Methylibium petroleiphilum PM1: one gene and its partner. The protein of the gene in region 1 interacts with the protein of each later gene in a pairwise test. Links are inferred from orthologs where the notes say so. Each region holds a gene or a part of one and is shown on either strand. Other genes may lie near its edges. The genes, in order: gyrA and gyrB.

Evidence for each region.
Region 2: the proteins of gyrA (region 1) and gyrB interact in binary tests that used the Escherichia coli proteins (3 or more experiments, as listed by UniProt). The link is inferred for Methylibium petroleiphilum PM1 from one-to-one orthologs.

The regions. Positions count from the first base shown.
Region 1 is NC_008825.1:2,394,640-2,401,146, forward strand. Bases 340-3,500 are described here. They hold gyrA (DNA gyrase subunit A), read left to right. Parts: upstream 340-678; coding sequence 679-3,300; downstream 3,301-3,500. Other genes in these bases: ompA (outer membrane protein OmpA), read right to left, coding at 340-386; MPE_RS11295 (DUF2059 domain-containing protein), read left to right, coding at 3,297-3,500. In the rest of the region: more of ompA, read right to left, coding at 1-339; more of MPE_RS11295, read left to right, coding at 3,501-3,980; serC (3-phosphoserine/phosphohydroxythreonine transaminase), read left to right, coding at 3,987-5,087; pheA (prephenate dehydratase), read left to right, coding at 5,080-6,192; MPE_RS11310 (prephenate dehydrogenase), read left to right, coding at 6,203-6,507. UniProt on the Escherichia coli protein: A type II topoisomerase that negatively supercoils closed circular double-stranded (ds) DNA in an ATP-dependent manner to maintain chromosomes in an underwound state.
Region 2 is NC_008825.1:2,637-15,689, reverse strand. The notes cover bases 9,885-13,053. They hold gyrB (DNA topoisomerase (ATP-hydrolyzing) subunit B), read right to left. Parts: upstream 12,663-13,053; coding sequence 10,107-12,662; downstream 9,885-10,106. Other genes in these bases: dnaN (DNA polymerase III subunit beta), read right to left, coding at 12,760-13,053; MPE_RS00020 (hypothetical protein), read right to left, coding at 9,885-10,084. Also shown: MPE_RS00055 (FAD-dependent oxidoreductase), read right to left, coding at 1-130; MPE_RS00050 (type I restriction endonuclease subunit R), read right to left, coding at 236-3,421; MPE_RS00045 (Fic family protein), read right to left, coding at 3,418-4,569; MPE_RS00040 (DUF4276 family protein), read right to left, coding at 4,917-5,531; MPE_RS00035 (AAA family ATPase), read right to left, coding at 5,521-6,756; MPE_RS00030 (restriction endonuclease subunit S), read right to left, coding at 6,809-8,047; MPE_RS00025 (class I SAM-dependent DNA methyltransferase), read right to left, coding at 8,124-9,710; more of MPE_RS00020, read right to left, coding at 9,776-9,884. UniProt on the Escherichia coli protein: DNA gyrase negatively supercoils closed circular double-stranded DNA in an ATP-dependent manner to maintain chromosomes in an underwound state.

The DNA of each region.
Region 1 (6,507 bases):
TCGTCGAGCTTGCTCTTGGCCTCGGGCTTCAGGGTCGCCTTGTCGAAGTCGAAGAACGCGTCGGCGGCGTAGGTCACCTTCTCGCTGACCGGCACCGGCACGACAGCCGGAGCAGGCGCCGGGGCCGGCGGGGCCACGGGCGCAGGAGCGGGGGCGGCGGCAACAGGAGCCGGCGGCGGGGCCTTCGGCGGCGCGCCGTCGCAGCGCTCGTCGGCGGTCGCGGGGGTCCAGAAATTGTCGCGCCAGCAGAGTTCGTTGGTGCCGTTCTTCCAGACGTTCCCGTCCACGTTCTTCCAGTTGTCGACCGTCTGGGCGAACGCGGTGGAAGCGGAGGTGGCGATCGCGGCAGTCGCGAAGAGCATTGCCACCTTGTTCAATTTATTCATGACTTTCCTCTCTCGGTAGGCCGTTAAACGGCAGACGTCCATGCGGATATATCGAGCGAAACTATCAAGTGCCCTATGAAAAGAGCACTTTAGGACCGACAAATCATTGTGCCATATGGCTTTGCAGCGACAAGGTTTCGGCCAGCTCCCGTGCCGCACCCGTGGCCGCTGTTGCGCTGCTGCGACAGCGAGCGGCAACTAGAATCGTCGACTTCCCGCTACCCCTTGCGTCCGGCCCCGCGCCCGATGCAAGCCCCGCGGCCCCTCACCGCGGACCACCTCCCGATCTCGCATGACCCAGTTCGCCAAGGAAACCCTGCCGATCAGCCTCGAAGAGGAGATGCGGCGCTCCTACCTCGACTACGCGATGAGCGTGATCGTCGGTCGAGCCCTGCCGGATGCACGCGACGGCCTGAAGCCGGTGCACCGGCGCGTGCTGTTCGCGATGCACGAGTTGAACAACGACTGGAACCGCCCGTACAAGAAGTCGGCGCGCATCGTCGGCGACGTGATCGGTAAGTACCACCCGCACGGCGACACCGCGGTCTACGACACCATCGTGCGCATGGCGCAGGACTTCTCGCTGCGCCACATGCTGGTCGACGGCCAGGGCAACTTCGGCTCGGTCGACGGCGACAACGCGGCGGCGATGCGCTACACCGAGATCCGGCTGTCCAAGATCGCCCACGAGATGCTGGCCGATCTGGACAAGGGCACGGTCGATTTCGGCCCCAACTACGACGGTTCCGAGAAGGAACCGCTGGTGATGCCGACCCGCCTGCCGAACCTGCTGGTCAACGGCTCGGCCGGCATCGCGGTGGGCATGGCCACCAACATCCCGCCTCACAACCTGAACGAGACGGTCGATGCCTGCCTGCACCTGCTGAAGAACCCCGAGGCCTCGATCGACGAACTGATGGAGATCATCCCGGCGCCGGACTTCCCGACTGCCGGCATCATCTACGGCCTCAATGGCGTGCGCGAGGGCTACCGCACCGGCCGCGGCAAGGTGGTGATGCGCGCCAAGTGCCACTTCGAGGATATCGACAAGGGCGCGCGTCAGTCGATCATCGTCGACGAAATCCCCTACCAGGTGAACAAGAAGACGCTGCTCGAGCGCATGGCCGAGCTCGTCCACGAGAAGAAGCTGGAGGGCATCAGCCACATCCAGGACGAGTCCGACAAGTCGGGCATGCGGGTCGTCATCGAGCTCAAGCGCGGTGAAGTGCCCGAAGTGGTGCTGAACAACCTGTACAAGCAGACCCAGCTGCAGGACAGCTTCGGCATCAACATGGTGGCGCTGGTGGACGGCCAGCCCAAGCTGTGCAACCTGCGCGATCTGGTGGAGGTGTTCCTCGAACACCGCCGCGAGGTGGTCACGCGGCGTACCGTGTTCGAGCTGCGCAAGGCACGCGAACGCGGCCACGTGCTCGAGGGCCTGGCGGTCGCGCTGGCGAACATCGACGAGTTCATCGAGATCATCAAGAACTCGCCCACGCCGCCGCTGGCCAAGCAGGGACTGATGGACAAGAGCTGGGATTCGTCGCTGGTGCGCGAGATGCTCGTCCGCGCGGCGTCCGACACCCCGGGCGGCCGCGACGCGTTCCGTCCTGAAGGACTGCCGGCGGTATACGGCATGCAGGCCGACGGGCTGTACCGGCTGTCCGACGATCAAGCCCAGGAGATCCTGCAGATGCGCCTGCAGCGTCTCACCGGCCTGGAGCAGGACAAGATCATCGGCGAATACAAGGAGGTGATGGCGCACATCGCCGACCTGCTCGACATCCTGTCCAAGCCCGAGCGCGTGACCACCATCATCGGCGAGGAACTGGTGGCGGTGAAGCAGGAGTTCGGCCAGACCAAGCTGGGCGCACGCCGCAGCGTGATCGAGCACAACGTGCAGGAGCTCGGCACCGAGGATCTGATCACGCCGACCGACATGGTGGTCACGCTGAGCCACACCGGTTACGTGAAGAGCCAGCCGCTGGCCGAATACCGCGCGCAGCGCCGCGGCGGGCGCGGCAAGCAGGCCACGCAGACCAAGGACGACGACTGGATCGAGCAGCTCTTCATCGCCAACACACACGACTGGATGCTGTGCTTCAGTAACCGGGGACGCGTCTACTGGCTCAAGGTCTGGGAGGTGCCGCAAGGCGGCCGCGCAGCGCGCGGCAAGCCCATCGTCAACATGTTCCCGTTGCAGCCCAACGAGAAGATCACGGTGGTTCTGCCGCTGACGGGCGAGTTCCGCACCTTCCCTTCGGATCACTACATCTTCATGTCCACCGCGCTCGGCACAGTGAAGAAGACCGCGCTCGATGAATTCAGCAACCCGCGCAAGGCCGGCATCATCGCCGTCGACCTGGACGAAGGCGACCACCTCATCGGTGCGGCGCTGACCGACGGCAAGCACGATGTGATGCTGTTCTCCGACGGAGGCAAGGCAGTCCGCTTCGACGAGGACGACGTGCGACCGATGGGCCGCAACGCGCGCGGCGTGCGGGGCATGGCGCTCGAACCCGGCCAGAACGTCATCGCGATGCTGGTGGCCGAGGACGAGTCGCAGAGCGTGCTCACCGCCACCGAGAACGGCTACGGCAAGCGCACCTCGATCACCGAGTACACCCGGCACGGCCGCGGCACCAAGGGCATGATCGCGATCCAGCAGACCGAGCGCAACGGCCGCGTCGTCGCCGCGACGCTGGTGCGTCCGGAGGACGAGATCATGCTGATCACCGACCGGGGTGTGCTGGTCCGCACGCGCGTGAGCGAGATTCGCGAACTCGGCCGCGCGACCCAGGGCGTCACGTTGATCTCCCTCGACGACGGTTCGCAGCTCGGTGGCCTGCAGCGCATCGTCGAGAACGACGCTGGCAGCGATGCCGGCGATACCGAAGAGACGCCGGCGCCATGAGGAAACTGCCTCCCCTGGCGACCGCCCTCGCACTCTTGCTGAACGTTGGCGCTGGCAGCGCCCTGGCCCAGGGCGCCGTCGCGCCTGCCGCGGCGGCCTCGGCGGCGCCCGCCGCCGGCAGCCCGGCGAAACGCGACCTCGCGAGGCGCTGGGTGGCACTGCAGCAGGATTCGCTGGACGCCGCGGCGCGCAGCATCGTCGAGGCACCGGCTCGGCAGTTGCTGGGTGCGGCCGAACCGGTATTGCGCAGCAAGGTGCCGGCCGACAAGCGCGATGCCGTGGCGAAGCAGCTGCAGGACGAGGCGCGCAAGTACGCCGACGAGCTCACGCCGGTGGTACGCAAGCGGGCCCAGGAGCTGGCCCAGAGCCAGATGCTGGCGGCGGTGGAAGAGAAATACACCGAGGACGAACTGCGCCAGGTCGTCGGCTTCTACGAATCGCCGGTGTTCAAGAAGCTGCAGCAGACGCAGCCGCCGATCGAGCAGGCGCTGGGCCAGAAGCTGCTTGCCGGCGTCCAGCCGACCGTCGAGACGAAGGCCAAGGCGCTGCAGGCCACGATGGCGAAGATCCTCGGCGTCTCGCCCGCACCGGTCGGCGGTGGCGCGAGCGCGCCGGCCGGCAGCGGCCTCAAGCCGTCTGCGCCGAAGAAGCTGGGCGCCCCGTCCGCCGACAAGCCCTGACCGGCCGTGACACGCGCCTACAACTTTTCCGCCGGGCCGGCCACGCTGCCGGAGCCGGTCCTGGCCCAGGCGGCCGCCGAGATGCTCGACTGGCGGGGCAGCGGCATGGGCGTCATGGAGATGAGCCACCGCGGCCGCGAGTTCGACGAGATCTTCGCGCGCACCGAGTTGCGGCTGCGCGAGCTGCTCGCCGTTCCGGCCGAGTTCAAGATCCTCTTCATGCAGGGCGGTGCGATCGCCGAGAACGCGATCGTGCCGATGAACCTGTCCCGCGGCGGCGTGACCGACCACGTGGTGACCGGCCTGTGGTCGATCAAGACCCGGCAGGAGGCGCTGCGCTATGGCGAGGCGCACATCGTCGCGAGCAACGCGGCCGACGGTGCCGCCAACCACACCACCCTGCCCGCTCCCGCGACCTGGCGGCTCAGCGCGAACGCGAGCTACGTGCACGTGTGCAGCAACGAGACCATCAACGGCGTGGAGATGCACGAACTGCCCGACCTGCGGGCGCTCGGGTGCGACGCACCGCTCGTGATGGACTGCTCCTCGCACATCGGCTCGCGGCCCATCGAGTGGACACGCGTCGGACTCGCCTACGCCGGTGCGCAGAAGAACATCGGCCCCTCCGGCCTGACGTTGGTGTTCGTGCGCGAGGACCTGCTCGGCCATGCGCTCCCCTTCTGCCCCAGCGCCTTCGACTACGCCGTCGTTGCCGCGAACGGCTCGATGTACAACACGCCGCCGACGTACTCCATCTACATTGCCGGCCTGGTATTCGAGTGGATGGCGGCCCAGGGTGGCGTGGCGGCGCTCGAGCAGCGCAACATCGAAAAAGCGACGCTGCTGTACGACGCAATCGATGGCTCGGCCTTCTACACCAACCGCGTCGCGCGCGAGGCCCGCTCGCGCATGAACGTCCCCTTCTTCCTGCCCGACGACCGGCTGTATGCCCCGTTCCTGGCGGGCGCCGAGGAGCACCGCCTGCTGCAGCTCAAGGGGCACAAGAGCGTGGGCGGCCTGCGGGCCTCGATCTACAACGCCATGCCGCTGGCTGGAGTGCAGGCACTGGTGACCTACATGCGAGAATTTGCGCAACGCCATGGCTGATTCCGCTGCCTCCCCCCTCGACCCCGCGCTGCTGGGCTTGCGCCAGCAGATCGACGCCGTCGACCGCGAGTTGCTGGCCCTGCTGAACCGCCGTGCGTCGCTAGCGCAAGAAGTAGGCGGCATCAAAAAGCGCGAAGGCTCGGTGGTGTTCCGCCCCGAGCGCGAGGCCCAGGTGATCGACGGCCTGAAAGCCTCGAATCCCGGCCCGCTGCAGGCAGACAGCGTGGCACCGATCTGGCGGGAGATCATGTCGGCCTGCCGCGCCCTAGAGACGCCGACGCGCGTGGCCTACCTTGGCCCGGCCGGCACCTTCAGCGAACTCGCGGCCCTGGGCTACTTCGGCAGCTCGATCGTGCGCGTGCCCTGCGCCAGCATCGATGAGGTGTTCCGTACCACGACCGCAGCCGCGGCCGACTTCGGCGTTGTCCCCGTCGAAAACTCGACCGAGGGCGTGGTGGCGCGGTCGCTGGACCTGCTGCTGACGACGCCGCTGTTCCTGATCGGCGAGACCAGCCTGTTCGTGCGCCACAACCTGCTGCGCCAGACCAATTCGCTGGCGGGCATCCAGGCCGTGTGCGCGCATCCCCAGGCGCTCGCGCAATGCCACGGCTGGCTCAGCTACCACCTGCCCGATGTCGAGCGTCGGCCGGTTGCCAGCAATGCCGAGGGGGCCCGGTTGGCTTCGCTCGACCCCGGCCTCGCCGCCGTGGCGAGCGAACGTGCCGGCAGCGAGTTCGGACTGCACGTCGTCGCGCCGGCCATCCAGGATGACCCGCACAACCGCACCCGCTTCGTGATCGTCACGCACCCCGATCGGCACCCGCAGCCCAAGGCCTCCGGCCACGACTGCACCAGCCTCGTGGTGTCGGTCAACAACCGGCCCGGTGCGGTGCACGACATGCTGGTGCCGCTGAAGCAGCACGGCGTGTCGATGACGCGCTTCGAGTCGCGCCCCGCCCGCAGCGCCGATCAGTGGGAGTACTACTTCTACATCGACCTGCAGGGCCACCCCGACGAGCCGGCCGTCGCCGCGGCGCTGGCCGAATTGCGCGCGGCCTGCTCCTTCTTCAAGCTGTTGGGCACGTACCCGCTCGACGTCCACTGATTGCCGCCCCATGTTCAACCAACTCGGCGTGATCGGTTGCGGCCTGATGGGCGGCTCGTTCGCGCTGGCGCTCAAGCGCGCCGGCCTCGTGAAACGCGTGGTCGGCTACAGCAAGTCGCCGTCGACCACCGAGAAGGCGAGGCGCCTGGGTGTGATCGACACCGCGGCCGAATCGGCTCTGCTGGCCGTCTCGGGCTCCGACCTGGTGCTGCTGGCAGTGCCGGTGGCGGCCACCGAGGCCACCTTGAAGGCCATCCGCCACCTGGTTGAGCCCGGCGTGATGCTGATGGATGTGGGCAGCACCAAGCGAGATGT
Region 2 (13,053 bases), 2.4 Mb from region 1 along the record:
ACCGCTCGCCGCGCGCATAGCGGCACACGCTGCCGAAGCGGCTGATGCGCGCGATCTCGGTGTCGCTCAGCACCGGGAACATCTGGTGGCGGCGATTGGGGGCGCCGTCGGTCGGCAGGTCTGCGGCCATCTTCACCTCCGAGGGCGCTTCAGGGAGGCGGCCGGAGCGGGCCTGACCTCGGCAAGAGCGCGGCTTGATTCTGGCGCGGAGTCGGATCTCCGAGCGCGCGCGCTGTCATGCCCACGCTTCTCCCAACGCCTTGGCCTGCTGCAGCACAAGCTCCACCGCAGCGTCCTGCTGATCCGGTGGGTACTTGTACTTGCGCAGGATGCGCTTGACCATCAGTCGCAGCTTGGCCTGGACGCTTTCTCTCGCGGACCAATCGACCGTGAGGTTCTTGCGCAAGTTCTCGGCCAGCTCATGGGCGATCTTCTTCAGCGTCTCATCGTTCAGCTCTCGAACGGCGGATTCGTTGTTGGCCAGCGCGTCATAGAAGCGCACTTCGTCTTCGGTGAGGCCAAGCTGCTCCCCGCGCGCCGCAGCCGCGCGAAACTTCTTGGCCATCTGCACCAGCTCTTCCATCACCTGAGCAGCTTCGATGGACCGGTTTTGGTAGCGCTGCACCACGTCGGCCAGCATGTCCGAGAACTTCTTGTTCTGGACCACGTTGCCGGCGAAGCGTGACTTGATCTCGCCTTCGAGCAGCCGCTCCAGCAATTCCACCGCGAGGTTGCGCTCTGGCAGGTTGCGAACCTCGGCCAGGAAGGCGTCGTCCAGGATGCCGATGTTGGGCTTGTCCAGCCCCACGGCGTCGAAGATGTCGACCACCTCCTCCGAGACCACGGCCGCGCTGATGATCTGCCGGATGGCCAGTTCACGTTGCTCGTCCATCTTCTTCTGCGCGCTGATGTCCCGCTTGGTCAGGATCACCTTCACGGCCTGGAAGAAGGCCACCTCCTCGCGCACGGCCTTGGCTTCGTCGAGCGTGCAGCAGAGCGTGAAGGCTTTGCTCATCGCCAGCGCCAAGTCGGCGAAGCGCTTCTTGCCTTCCTTGATCCCAAGCACGAAGTTGGCGGCGCCGGCCAGTGTCTTGTGACCCCCAGTGAGGAACCCGCTGTAGTCGAAGCCGTGCCCGTTCGTTCCCGCCAGCATGCCTCGCAGCGCGTCGAGCTTCTCGGCCAACACGCTATACGCCTCGTGCGCGTCCACCGTCGGCCGGCCGCGGCCCTGTGCTGCGGTGTACTCCTTCAACGCCGACTTCAACTCGTTGGCGATGCCGATGTAGTCCACCACCAGGCCGCCCTGCTTGTCCTTGAACACGCGGTTCACGCGCGCAATCGCCTGCATGAGGTTGTGGCCCTTCATCGGCTTGTCGACGTAGAGCGTGTGCACGCAGGGCGCGTCGAAGCCCGTGAGCCACATGTCGCGCACGATGACCATGCGCAGCGGGTCGGCCGGGTTCTTGAAGCGCTTCTCCAGCCGCTTTTTTACCTGGGCGCTGTAGATGTGGGGCCGCAGCAGTGCCTTGTCGCTGGCCGAGCCCGTCATCACGATCTTGATCGTGCCTTGCTCGGGGTCGGGGCTGTGCCAGTCGGGTCGCAGCTTGACGATCTCGTCGTAGACATGCACGCAGATCTCGCGGCTCATGGCCACCACCATGGCCTTGCCGGTCTGCGCCTTGTTGCGCTCCTCGAAGTGCGCCACCAGATCCGCCGCCACCTGGGCGACGCGCGGCGCGGCACCGACCACCTTCTCCAGCGCCGCCCAGCGGCTCTTGAGCTTGGCCTGCTGGCTCTCTTCCTCGTCTTCGGCCAGCTCGTCGACCTCGTCGTCGATGGTGGCCATCTCGTCGGCCTTGAGGCCCAGCTTGGCGAGCCGGCTCTCGTAGTAGATGGCCACCGTGGCGCCATCTTCCTTGGCCTGCTGCATGTCGTAGACGCTGATGTAGTCGCCGAACACCGCCCGCGTGTCGCGGTCTTCGCCCGACACCGGCGTGCCGGTGAAGGCCACGAAGGTGGCGTTGGGCAGCGCATCGCGCAGGTGCTGGGCGTATCCCACTTGGTACTTCGCGCTCGGCGCGAACTCGGCCCGGTGCGCGGGTGGCTGGCCATTGCCCGTGGTCAGCTCGCTCGATGCCTTGAGCGCCGACTTCGGCGTCTTCAGCTTGGCCTCGAAGCCGTACTGCGTGCGGTGCGCCTCGTCGGCCATCACGACGATGTTGTGGCGATCGGAGAGCAGCGGGAACGTGTCCTCGTCTTCGCCCGGCATGAACTTCTGGATGGTGGCGAACACGATGCCGCCGCTCGGGCGGTTGCCGAGCAGCGCGCGCAGTTCCTGCCGGGTGTTCGCCTGCACCGGCTGCTCGCGCAATAGATCCTGCGCCAGGCTGAACACGCCGAAGAGCTGGCCGTCCAGGTCGTTACGGTCGGTGATGACGACGATGGTCGGGTTCTCCATCGCCGGCTCCTGCATCACGCGCGCTGCGAAGCAGGTCATCGTGATGCTCTTGCCGCTGCCCTGGGTGTGCCAGACCACGCCGCCCTTGCCACGCAAACGCGCATCGCTGTTCGGGCGCGACGCGGTCACCACCTGCGCAATGGCCGCGCGCACCGCGTGGAACTGGTGATAGCCGGCGATCTTCTTGGCGAGTTGGCCGTCGTCCTCGAAGAGCACGAAGTAGCGCAGGTAGTCGAGCAGATAGGCCGGCGCCAGCGCGCCACGCACCAGCGTCTGCAGCTCATGGAACTTGCCCAGCGGGTCGAGCGTGTTGCCGTCGATCGTGCGCCAGGCCATGAAGCGCTCGCTGTCGGCCGAGAGCGAGCCGAGCAGCGCCTCGCTGCCGTCGGACACCACCAGCACCTCGTTGGTCTGGAAGATGTCCGGGATCTGCGCCTTGTAGGTCTGGATCTGGTGGAAGGCCTTCCACACGTCGGCGTTCAGGTCCGCCGGGTTCTTCAGCTCGATCAGCACCAGCGGCAGGCCGTTGACGAACAGCACGATGTCGGGCCGGCGCGTGTGGTGTGGCCCGGTCACGGAGAACTGGTTGACGGCCAGCCACTCGTTGCGCGACGGGTCGGACCAGTCCACCAAACGCACAAAGTCGCCGCGCGTTTCGCCGTCTTGTTGGTACTGCACCGGCACGCCGCCCACCAGCAGCCGGTGAAAGTGTCGGTTGGCGGCCAACAGCACCGGGGTGCCGAGATCCAGCACCTGGCGGATGGCATCCTCGCGCGCCGCCGCGGGCACGGTCGGGTTCAGCGCGGCCACTGCGGAGCGCAAGCGCCCGAGCAGCAGCACTTGGCGGTAGCTGTCGCGCTCGGGGGCGTCGCCATCGGGCGCGATGTCCGGCCCATAGCGGTGTTGCCAGCCCACGTCGGCCAGCCACGCCAGGCACTCTTGTTCGAGCTGGTCCTCCGTCATGGGCTCCCTGCCAGCAGTTCGACATAGGCAGCGTAGCTGAACAGGCGGTTCTTCTTCTGGCCGGTCAGCTCGCTCAGCATCCCCAGGTCGTGCAGCAGCTTCACCGCCGCCGTGGCCGTGGGGAAGGTGGTGTCCAACTTCTGCCGCACCTGTTCGATGGTGAACCGCGGCATCAGCGGCAGCAACTCGAACAGGCGCAGCGCCACCGCGCCCACGCGGGGCGCAGCCAGCAGGTGCTTGCGGTCAGCGTTGATCAGGCTCGCCATCGCGACGATGCCGCGCTCGGCGTCTGTTGCCGCGGTCTCCACGCCATCGAGGAAGAAGCCGACCCAGCCCTCCCAGTCGCCCTCGGTGCGCACGGCCGACAGCCGCCGGTAGTACTCGGCCTGGTGCTGCTTGAGGTAGCCGCTCAGGTAGACCAGCGGCTCGGGCAGCAGGCCCCACTGCTCCAACAAGGCGGCAATCAGCAGCCGTCCGATGCGCCCGTTGCCGTCGAGGAACGGGTGGATGGTCTCGAACTGCACGTGCACCAGGGCCACGCGCACGAGGGGTGGCAGCGCAGGCTCCGGGTCATGGATGAAGCGCTCCAGGTCGGCCAGCAGTCCCGGAACCTGGTCCGGTGGCGGCGGCACGAAGGCCGCACGGCCCGGCCGAGCGCCGCCGATCCAGTTCTGCGAGCGTCGGAGTTCTCCCGGCTGCTTGCCAGCGCCGCGTGCGCCGTCGAGCAGCAGCCTGTGGGCGTCGCACAGCAAGCGCACCGAAATCGGCAGGCCGGCCTCGCTGCGCAGGTTGTCGCGCACGAGGCGGAAGGCACGCAGGTAGTTGGTCACCTCCTCGACATCGGCAGTGTTGGCCAGCACCTGGCCGGCCTCGTCGTCGAACAGGTCGGTCAGCGTGGCCTGGGTGCCCTCGATCTGCGAGGTGAGCAGCGCCTCCTTGCGGATGGCGCTGTAGAGCAGCCAGTCGACCGAAGGCACCAGGCCGGCCACGCCGCCCAGCCGAGCCAGCGCCATCTCGGCGCGGCGGCTGGCTGCTGCGTAGCCCTCAGCAGCCAGCGGCGGGTCGGCCGGCGGCAGCGGATGGGGCACGAACGCCTGCACCGCCTCGCCCAGCGTGGTGGTGGTGACGTAGGTGCCGGCGGTGCGCATCGTATGAAAGCTTGCTTGAGCAGCAGGCTTTCATAGTAAAGCGTTCTTTAATTTATGGAAAGCCTGCGAAAGCAAGCTTGCGGGGGGCTGCCGCAGCAGCGCCCGTACATTGCCGCGCCAAGTGGATCGGGGTTCCTGGTTGGCGCTGCAGCCGCGGTGGGTTCACCTGGGCTTTTCGCTTTCTGGCCAGCAAGAGCCTTGAGCGCTTAGCGAAAGTGCTTAACAAGCTAAGCACCAAGTCTTTGATTTAAAAAGTGTTTCCGGAAACGGACCGGCGCCAACCCTGATTGCTAAGCTGTCTGCTACGCCCTCGCCTTGCGCGCGATGAGCCAAATGCCACGCACCAATCAAAGCTGCGCCAAGGCCGTACGCAGGTACCCGAAGCTGGTAGAGCGGTTGCGCGCCGGGTCCATTCTTGAGGCCACCTCGCGAGCCAACTCCAGCTTGCGCAGTCCCTGCTTGAAATAGCCCTTGCGTTGCAACTCGCGTTCAAGAGCCTCCCAGGTACCACCGGCAATTGCGTCAGGGTCACGGAAGCCCGCTCTTCGCGGCAGCGTGTCGGGCATCTTGGGGTAGGCCGCGCAAACAGCAGGCCAGTCGCCAAAGAACCACGCCTCGAGTTCTTCGATTGCAATGCGGTTGATCACCTGGAAGCGCCCCTTTGGCGTGGCATCGCTGCGCGGCACCAGGCCGACGGCTCGGGCCATGGCATCAAGCTGGGCCTTCAAAGCGAGGCAATCTTCGTCGTCCCTGTCGACCAGCACCAGCACCACCGCCGTGTCTGGTAGCCACTGCGCATAGCCGGCCAGACGTTGCGGCAGTTGCTTCAACAACTCGCTCTTGCACTGGAATTGGCGCAATTCAGCGCGAATGCCCTCGCGCAACAGGCGCGGAAGCAGGTGCTGCAGCGCCACCTCCATAGACGGCTCCTCCACCAACACGTGCAGCACCTCAATGGCCACGCCGCGCCCCTTCTATCGTCCAAGGCGCCCCCTGGTTGCGCAAAGGGTCACTCATGCCGAACTGGCCTTCGATCCACAGGTGACCGAGCGAAGCGCCAGCCGCCACGAACTCCGGGATGCCCTCGATGTCAGCTGCAGTACGAACCTGCGTGTGACCCTGTTCGTCTCGGAACAGGATGCGTACTTCATCGGGCCTGCAGCTGTTCAGGAAGAAGGGCGAATGCGTAGTCACCAGCAACTGTGTGCGTTCGGACGCATGGCGGCATTCCTCGCCCAGTTCAGGCAGCAGCCGCGGGTGCAGAAAGTTCTCGGGCTCCTCGATGCCGATGAAGCGCGGTGGCTCGGGGTCGTACAGAACAGTCAGGTAGGCCAGCATCTTGAGCGTGCCGTCGGATGCAAACTTCGACAACACCGGCTTGTCGAACGGCGCATCTTTCACTTCCAGCAGCAGCCGGCCGTCCGGCATGGGCGTCGCGTCGATGCGCTCCAGCCGCGGAATGCGCCGCCGCAGCACCTCAGTGATGCTCTGCAACTGCTCCGGGTGGGTCTCCTGAAGATACTGGATGACATTGGGCAGGTTGTCGCCGGTCTTCGACAACTGCTCCATCGGCCCGGCCTCGGGCTGAGTTCGAGTGTTGTCCACAGACAGGTAGGACACGTACCAGTCGGTGATGAAATCGCGCAATGCCGCCACGCGGGGGTGCTGCGCGATCTGACCCAGAGTGTTCACCGCCAGCAGTTCGGCGCTGCGCAGCGGCACGTCGAGCCGCTCGTCCTTTTCGTCGGGTAACTCGCCACCTACTACCACCCCCTTGCCGAGTCTGTAGTCCAGGAAGCGCCAAGGTCGGCCTTGAGTGCCGCGGGTCCAGGCCAACCACTCTTCAGCCACCACCGGGCCCTTGGGGCCTTCGTCGATCGATAGGTGGTAGGTGATCAAGGGCGTCGCCTTGCTTTCGCGGTACTTGATCTCGATAACCACAGGTCCGTCCGCGCCACGGGTCTTCAGTTCCTTCGCACGGCCTCGCTTGTCCCAGGCCTGCCGCAGGCCACCCTGGAAGCACTCAGACAGAAAGTTGAAAACGTCGAACAGCGTAGTCTTGCCGCTGCCATTGGGTCCCAGCAGCACTGTCAATGGCGTGATGTTCTTCAACTCGATGTTCCGCAAAGCGCGGAAGTTCTGCACCCGCAGGTAGTGGATGCGTGGCACGGTGGACAAGGTGGCCATGGTGGGAGCAGCTTTCTGAAGTGCCGGAAGTGTGCCCGATGGCGGCAAGAGCTCAGGCGGCCAGCGCCACAGCGTCAGGCAGGCGGAGTTGGCCGGAGATCAGACGAGGCAACAGCGCATCACGCAGCGCGCCAAGGGTTGCTCCCCTCGCATGGTTGCTCGTGATCGCGTGCCGCAGTGGATTGATCAGCGCGCCGAAAGCTTCTGCAACTGCTGATGGCGGCACGGCAATCCGATAGGTCGCGAGCACATCGTTCTGCACCCGCTGACGTCCACTCGTCCCTGACATGCTGCGCTCGGCAAACTCGCGAAACGGTGCGTGTCTGCACAGCAGATAGGCGAAGTAATCGGGCAGCGGCGCCTTAGGCCGCAGCACGATGAACTCTGTCGATCCCCAGCCGATCTCATCTTCCACGAGGAAATCGACGAACGCCGTCTTGCCGTTTTCGAGGCAGGGCGTGATGCGCGCCAGCAGCGTGTCGCCGTTCCGAAACTTGGTGCCGGACCCGAAGGCACGCACCGCGATCGACTCGGCGCAATGGCCCGTGGTCGGCACACCGGCCATCTCGAGGTACTTCGCCTCTGAATCCTTCGGAAGGCTGCGCGAGGGATTGATCTCGAAGGTTTCTGCCAACGTTGCAGCGCGCCACCCCCTGGGCACTGGCCCCAAAGCAGACTCCTCGACCCCCTCTGGAAACAGGGCCGCCGTGGCTTCGTCCATGCCGGCCGGGGCGAGGCCTTGGCTCTTGGCGCGAACGGGATCGAAGTCGACGAACCACGACTTGAACAGCGCCTGCGCGATCGCTTCGAGGGTGGCGTTGGTGTCGCGCAGGAGGGCGATGCGGTCGTCGAGAGCACGCAGAGCGGCCGCAATCGCTACCTGCTCGCCGACTGGCGGCAGCCTCAGCTTGATTTGTTTGAGTGATGTCAGTGGCTGGCCAATACCCGGCGTGCCGACCTGCGATGAGTTCTTGAGAAGTTCGAAGCGCCCAATCGCAGACTTGAAAAAGTAGTAGACGAAGTCCGGGTGTGCACGGGCCACATCGCATGTCAGCTTCATCAGGCTTGAGGACAGAACGTACCTCTCGCCGTCTTCCGGGACGATGCCAACTTCGCCAATAGCGCCACGATGAGGGAAGACCAAGTCATTCGGCGACAGGTTCGCCGAATTGAGTTCTACAGCCTTCTCTGGCGTGATGAATACAAACTCACCCGAGAACGATCGGCCGCCAGTCAAGTTGGTGCCGCGGACAACACGAACCCCGGCATCCACGTAGCAATCGCTCTTCATCCGCGAGCCGAATGGGCCGATTGCAATGCTTCCCGCTCCGGGGGCCTTGATCTCTTCGATCGAGATCAAGGGCCATTCAGAACTCATACCCGAGCCCACCCAGCTTCTGCCGAATCACCGCATCCAGCTCCGCCCCCTTCGCCATCTGCTCCCCGAGCTTCTCGGTCAGCGCCTGCATCTTGGCCTCGAAGCTCTCGCCATCATCGTCCACCGCTTCCGCGCCCACATAGCGCCCCGGCGTCAGCACATGCCCGTGCTCGGCGATCTCGGCGAGCTTCACGCTGCGGCAGTAGCCGGGGATGTCGGCGTAGCTCGAAGCACCCTCACCCCGACCCCCTCCCGCCAGCGGGAGAGGGGGTGATGCGCGCCACGCGGCCACGGTCCCGGCGATCCGCTCGATCACCTCGTCCTTCAGCTCGCACTGCACGCGGCTGATCATCGTGGCCAGCTTGCGCGCGTCGATGAACAGCACCTCGCCTCGGCGCTGCCGCTTGTCCTTCACCAGGAACCACAGGCACGCCGGGATCTGCGTGTTGAAGAACAGCTGGCCCGGCAGCGCGATCATCACCTCCACCACGTCGGCCTCCACCGTCGCGGCGCGGATCTGGCCTTCGTTGTTCTGGCTGCTGCTCATGCTGCCGTTGGCCAGCACGATGCCGGCGCGGCCGCCGGGCTTCAGGTGGTGCAGCATGTGCTGCAGCCAGGCGTAGTTGGCATTGCCTTGCGGCGGGTCGCCGTAGTGCCAACGAGCGTCACCCGTCAGGCTCGCGTGCCACCAGTCGCTGATGTTGAACGGCGGGTTGGCCAGGATGAAGTCGGCGCGCAGGTCGGGAAACTGGTTCTTGGTGAAGGTGTCGGCCGGCTCGCGGCCGAGGTTGAAGTCGATGCCGCGGATCGCGAGGTTCATTGCCGCGAGCCGCCAAGTGGTGGGGTTGGCCTCCTGGCCGAAGATGGCCACGTCGCCCAGCTTGCCGCCGTGGCTGAGGATGAACTCTTCGCTCTGCACGAACATGCCGCCGCTGCCGCAGCACGGGTCGTACACCTTGCCGTGGTGCGGCGCCAGCACGGCGACCAGTGTCTTGACGATGCTGCGCGGCGTGTAGAACTGACCGCCGCGCTTGCCTTCGGCGCTGGCGAACATGCCGAGGAAGTATTCGTACACCTGGCCCAGCACGTCGCGCGCAGTGGCGGCGCTCTCGCCGAAGCCGATGGTGGAGACCAGGTCCACCAGTTCGCCCAGCTTGCCGTCGGGCAGCTGCGCGCGCGCGAAGCGCTTGTCGAGGATGCCCTTGAGCTTGGGGTTCTCGGCTTCGATGAGGCTCAGGGCATCGTCGATGCGCTTGCCGATGTCGGGCTGCTTGGCCGCAGAACGGATGGCTTCCCAGCGGGCCGCTTCCGGTACCCAGAAGACGTTGGCCTCGCGGTAGTAGTCGCGGTCTTCCAGTTCGGCGGCGATGTCGGCCGGCGTGGCGCCGTCGAGGTGGTATTCGTCGGCCGGGTCGGCGAAGCGCGCCGTCAGTTCGGTGCGGCGGGCCTGGAAGGTGTCGGAGATGTACTTCAGGAAGATCAGGCCCAGCACCAGGTGCTTGTACTCGGCCGCGTCCATGTTGGCGCGCAGCTTGTCGGCGGTGGCCCAGAGGGTCCTCTTCAGGTCGTCCGGCATGGGAAGTAGGGCGTCGCGTGGGAAGGTGCGGCCGATTGTCGCGGCCCGCGGCTGAGCCGTTGTCCCTAGGGCGCGAGCGCCGGCCACTCCAGCAGCTCCGCCAGCCGGCGCACCACCCAGTGCGCCTCGTCGGGCGTGACGACCGCATCCGCCGTCTGCAGGCCACGAAGCAGCTGCCCCAGCACGTCGAGCTCGGTGACGCCCAGATAGGCGCGCGTGGCCACCGCGTGCTCGGTCAGCATCTGCGCCAGGTCTTCACACAGCTCGTAGCGCGCCGCGATGACCTCGCGGCTCTCGCTGGGGCGCGTGGCGCCGCGGGGGATGAACAGAGCGATGAACGAAGAGGGGACTTCGTTCTGGTTGATTTCGTACATCTCGTTCAATCCGGCTCCCGGATCAAACGTCGATGTTCGCCGCCCTCAACGCATTCGTCTCGATGAAGTCGCGCCGCGGTTCCACCTCGTCGCCCATCAGCATGGTGAACACGCGGTCGGCCTCGATGGCGTCGTCGATCTGTACGCGCAGCAGGCGGCGCACCGTGGGGTCCATGGTGGTTTCCCAGAGCTGCTCGGGGTTCATCTCGCCCAGGCCCTTGTAGCGCTGGCGGCCCACGCTGTTCTCGGCCTGCTGCATCAGCCAGGCCATGGCCTCGCGGAAGTCGGCCACCTTGGCGTCCTTCTGCTTCTCGCCCTCGCCCTTCTTCACCACGGCCTCGGTGGACACCAGGCCCTTGAAGGCGAGGCCGGCGGTGCTGAGGGCCTCGTAGTCGGCGCCGTGCACGAAGTCGGCGGTGATCACGCTGCTCTTGGTGTTGCCGTGGTGGCGGCGGCTGATGCGGAGCAGGTGCTTGTCGAGCCGGGCGTCGAATTCGGCGCTCACGTCGGCATCGTGCAGCGCGGCCTTCAGCGCGGCGGCGGAGGTTTCGGCATCGGCCAGGGTGTCGAGGTTGAGTACCAGGCCGTCGGCGATGGCGCGCAGCGCCTCCACGTCCATCCAGTTGGCCAGGCGGGCGGTCACGTTGTTGGCCAGCACGTACTGGCGCGCCAGCGATTCCAGCGCGTCGCCCAGCAGCACGGTGCCGCCCACGCCGGTTTCCAGCCGCGCGTCGCGCAGCGCCACGCGCAACAGGTAGGCGTCGAGCTCGTGGCCGTCCTTCAGGTACTGCTCTTCCTTGCCGAGCTTCACCTTGTAGAGCGGCGGCTGGGCGATGTAGATGTGGCCGCGCTCCACCAGCTCGGGCATCTGGCGGTAGAAGAAGGTGAGCAGCAGCGTGCGGATGTGGGCGCCGTCCACGTCGGCATCGGTCATGATGATGATGCGGTGGTAGCGCAGCTTGTCGGGGTTGTATTCGTCCTTGCCGATGCTGGTGCCCAGCGCGGTGATGAGCGTGAGGATCTCGTTGCTGGTGAGCAGCTTTTCGAAGCGGGCGCGCTCCACGTTCAGGATCTTGCCGCGCAGCGGCAGGATCGCCTGGAACTTGCGGTCGCGGCCCTGCTTGGCGGAGCCGCCGGCGGAGTCGCCCTCCACGATGTAGATCTCGCAGAGCGCGGGGTCCTTCTCCTGGCAGTCGGCCAGCTTGCCGGGCAGGCCCATGCCGTCGAGTACGCCCTTGCGGCGCGTCATCTCGCGGGCCTTGCGGGCGGCCTCGCGGGCGCGCGCGGCCTCCACGATCTTGCCGCAGATGATCTTGGCGTCGATCGGGTTCTCGAGCAGGTAGTCGGTGAGCAGCTTGCCCACGATCTCTTCCACCGGGCCGCGCACTTCGCTGGACACCAGCTTGTCCTTGGTCTGGCTGCTGAACTTGGGCTCGGGCACCTTCACGCTCACCACGCAGGCCAGCCCTTCGCGCATGTCGTCGCCGGCGATCTCGACCTTGGCCTTCTTGGCGAGTTCGTTGTCCTCGATGTACTTGTTGATCACGCGCGTCATGGCCGCGCGCAGGCCGGTGAGGTGGGTACCGCCGTCGCGCTGCGGGATGTTGTTGGTGAAGCACAGCACCTGTTCGCTGTAGCCGTCGTTCCACTGCATCGCCACTTCGACACCGATGTTGGTGTTGAACTCGCTCATCTTGTCGCCCAGCGCGTGGAAGATGTTGCCGTGCAGCACCTTCTTGCCGGTGTTGATGAACTCCACGAACCCCTTCACGCCGCCGGCGTAGGCGAAGTTGTCTTCCTTGGCGTTGCGCTCGTCGACCAGGCGGATCTTCACGCCGTTGTTCAGGAAGCTCAGTTCGCGCAGGCGCTTGGCGAGCACGTCGTAGTGGAAGTCGATGTTGGTGAAGATCTCTTCGTCGGGCAGGAAGTGCACTTCGGTGCCGCGCTTCTCGGTGTCGCCCACGATGGCCATCGGCGAGACCTCGAAGCCGTTGCGCATCTCCAGCACACGGTCCTGCGGGAATCCGCGCCGGAACTCCATGAGGTGCACCTTGCCTTCGCGGCGTACGGTGAGGCGCAACCACTTCGAGAGCGCGTTGACGCAACTCACACCCACGCCGTGCAGCCCGCCCGAGACCTTGTAGCTGTTCTGGTTGAACTTGCCGCCAGCGTGCAGCTCGGTCAGCGCGATCTCCGCGGCACTGCGCTTGGGCTCGTGCTTGTCGTCCATCTTCACGCCGGTGGGGATGCCGCGGCCGTTGTCGGTGACGCTGATGGAGTTGTCGGAGTGGATGGTCACCACGATGTCGTCGCAGTGGCCGGCCAGGGCTTCGTCGATGGAGTTGTCGACCACCTCGAACACGAGGTGGTGCAGGCCGGTGCCGTCGGACGTGTCGCCGATGTACATGCCGGGCCGCTTGCGAACCGCCTCCAGGCCTTCCAGGATCTGGATGGAGCCCTCTCCATAGGCCACCGACGCGTCCGAACCCACGGAGATGGCATGGCCTTCCGCCGACGGCACGGGTTGCTGCGTGACGCCGCTCTGGGCGTCGTGTTGCGGGGTCTTGGGGTCGCTCATGGGGGCTCTTTTCCATCACGGGGCCGGTGGACCGGCCCCTTCAAAAACGCTGCAGCGGGCTCGCGGCCCGCTGTGCTGGTGTCGGCTGGGTTGCGGGCTAGATCCGCATCGGCATCACCACGTACTTGAAGCCGCCTTGCTCGGGCACGGTGACGAGAGCCGAGCTGTTGGAATCCTGCAGCGACAAGGTGACCATCTCTTGGCCCATGTTGGCCAGCACGTCCATCAGGTAGGTGACGTTGAAGCCGATCTCGATGGCGTCGCCGCCGTAGTCGATCTCGAGCTCTTCCTTGGCCTCTTCCTGCTCGGCGTTGCTGGAGGCGATGCGCAGCGTGCCGGGGTCGAAGTTCAGGCGCACGCCCTTGAACTTCTCGCTGGTCAGGATGGCGGC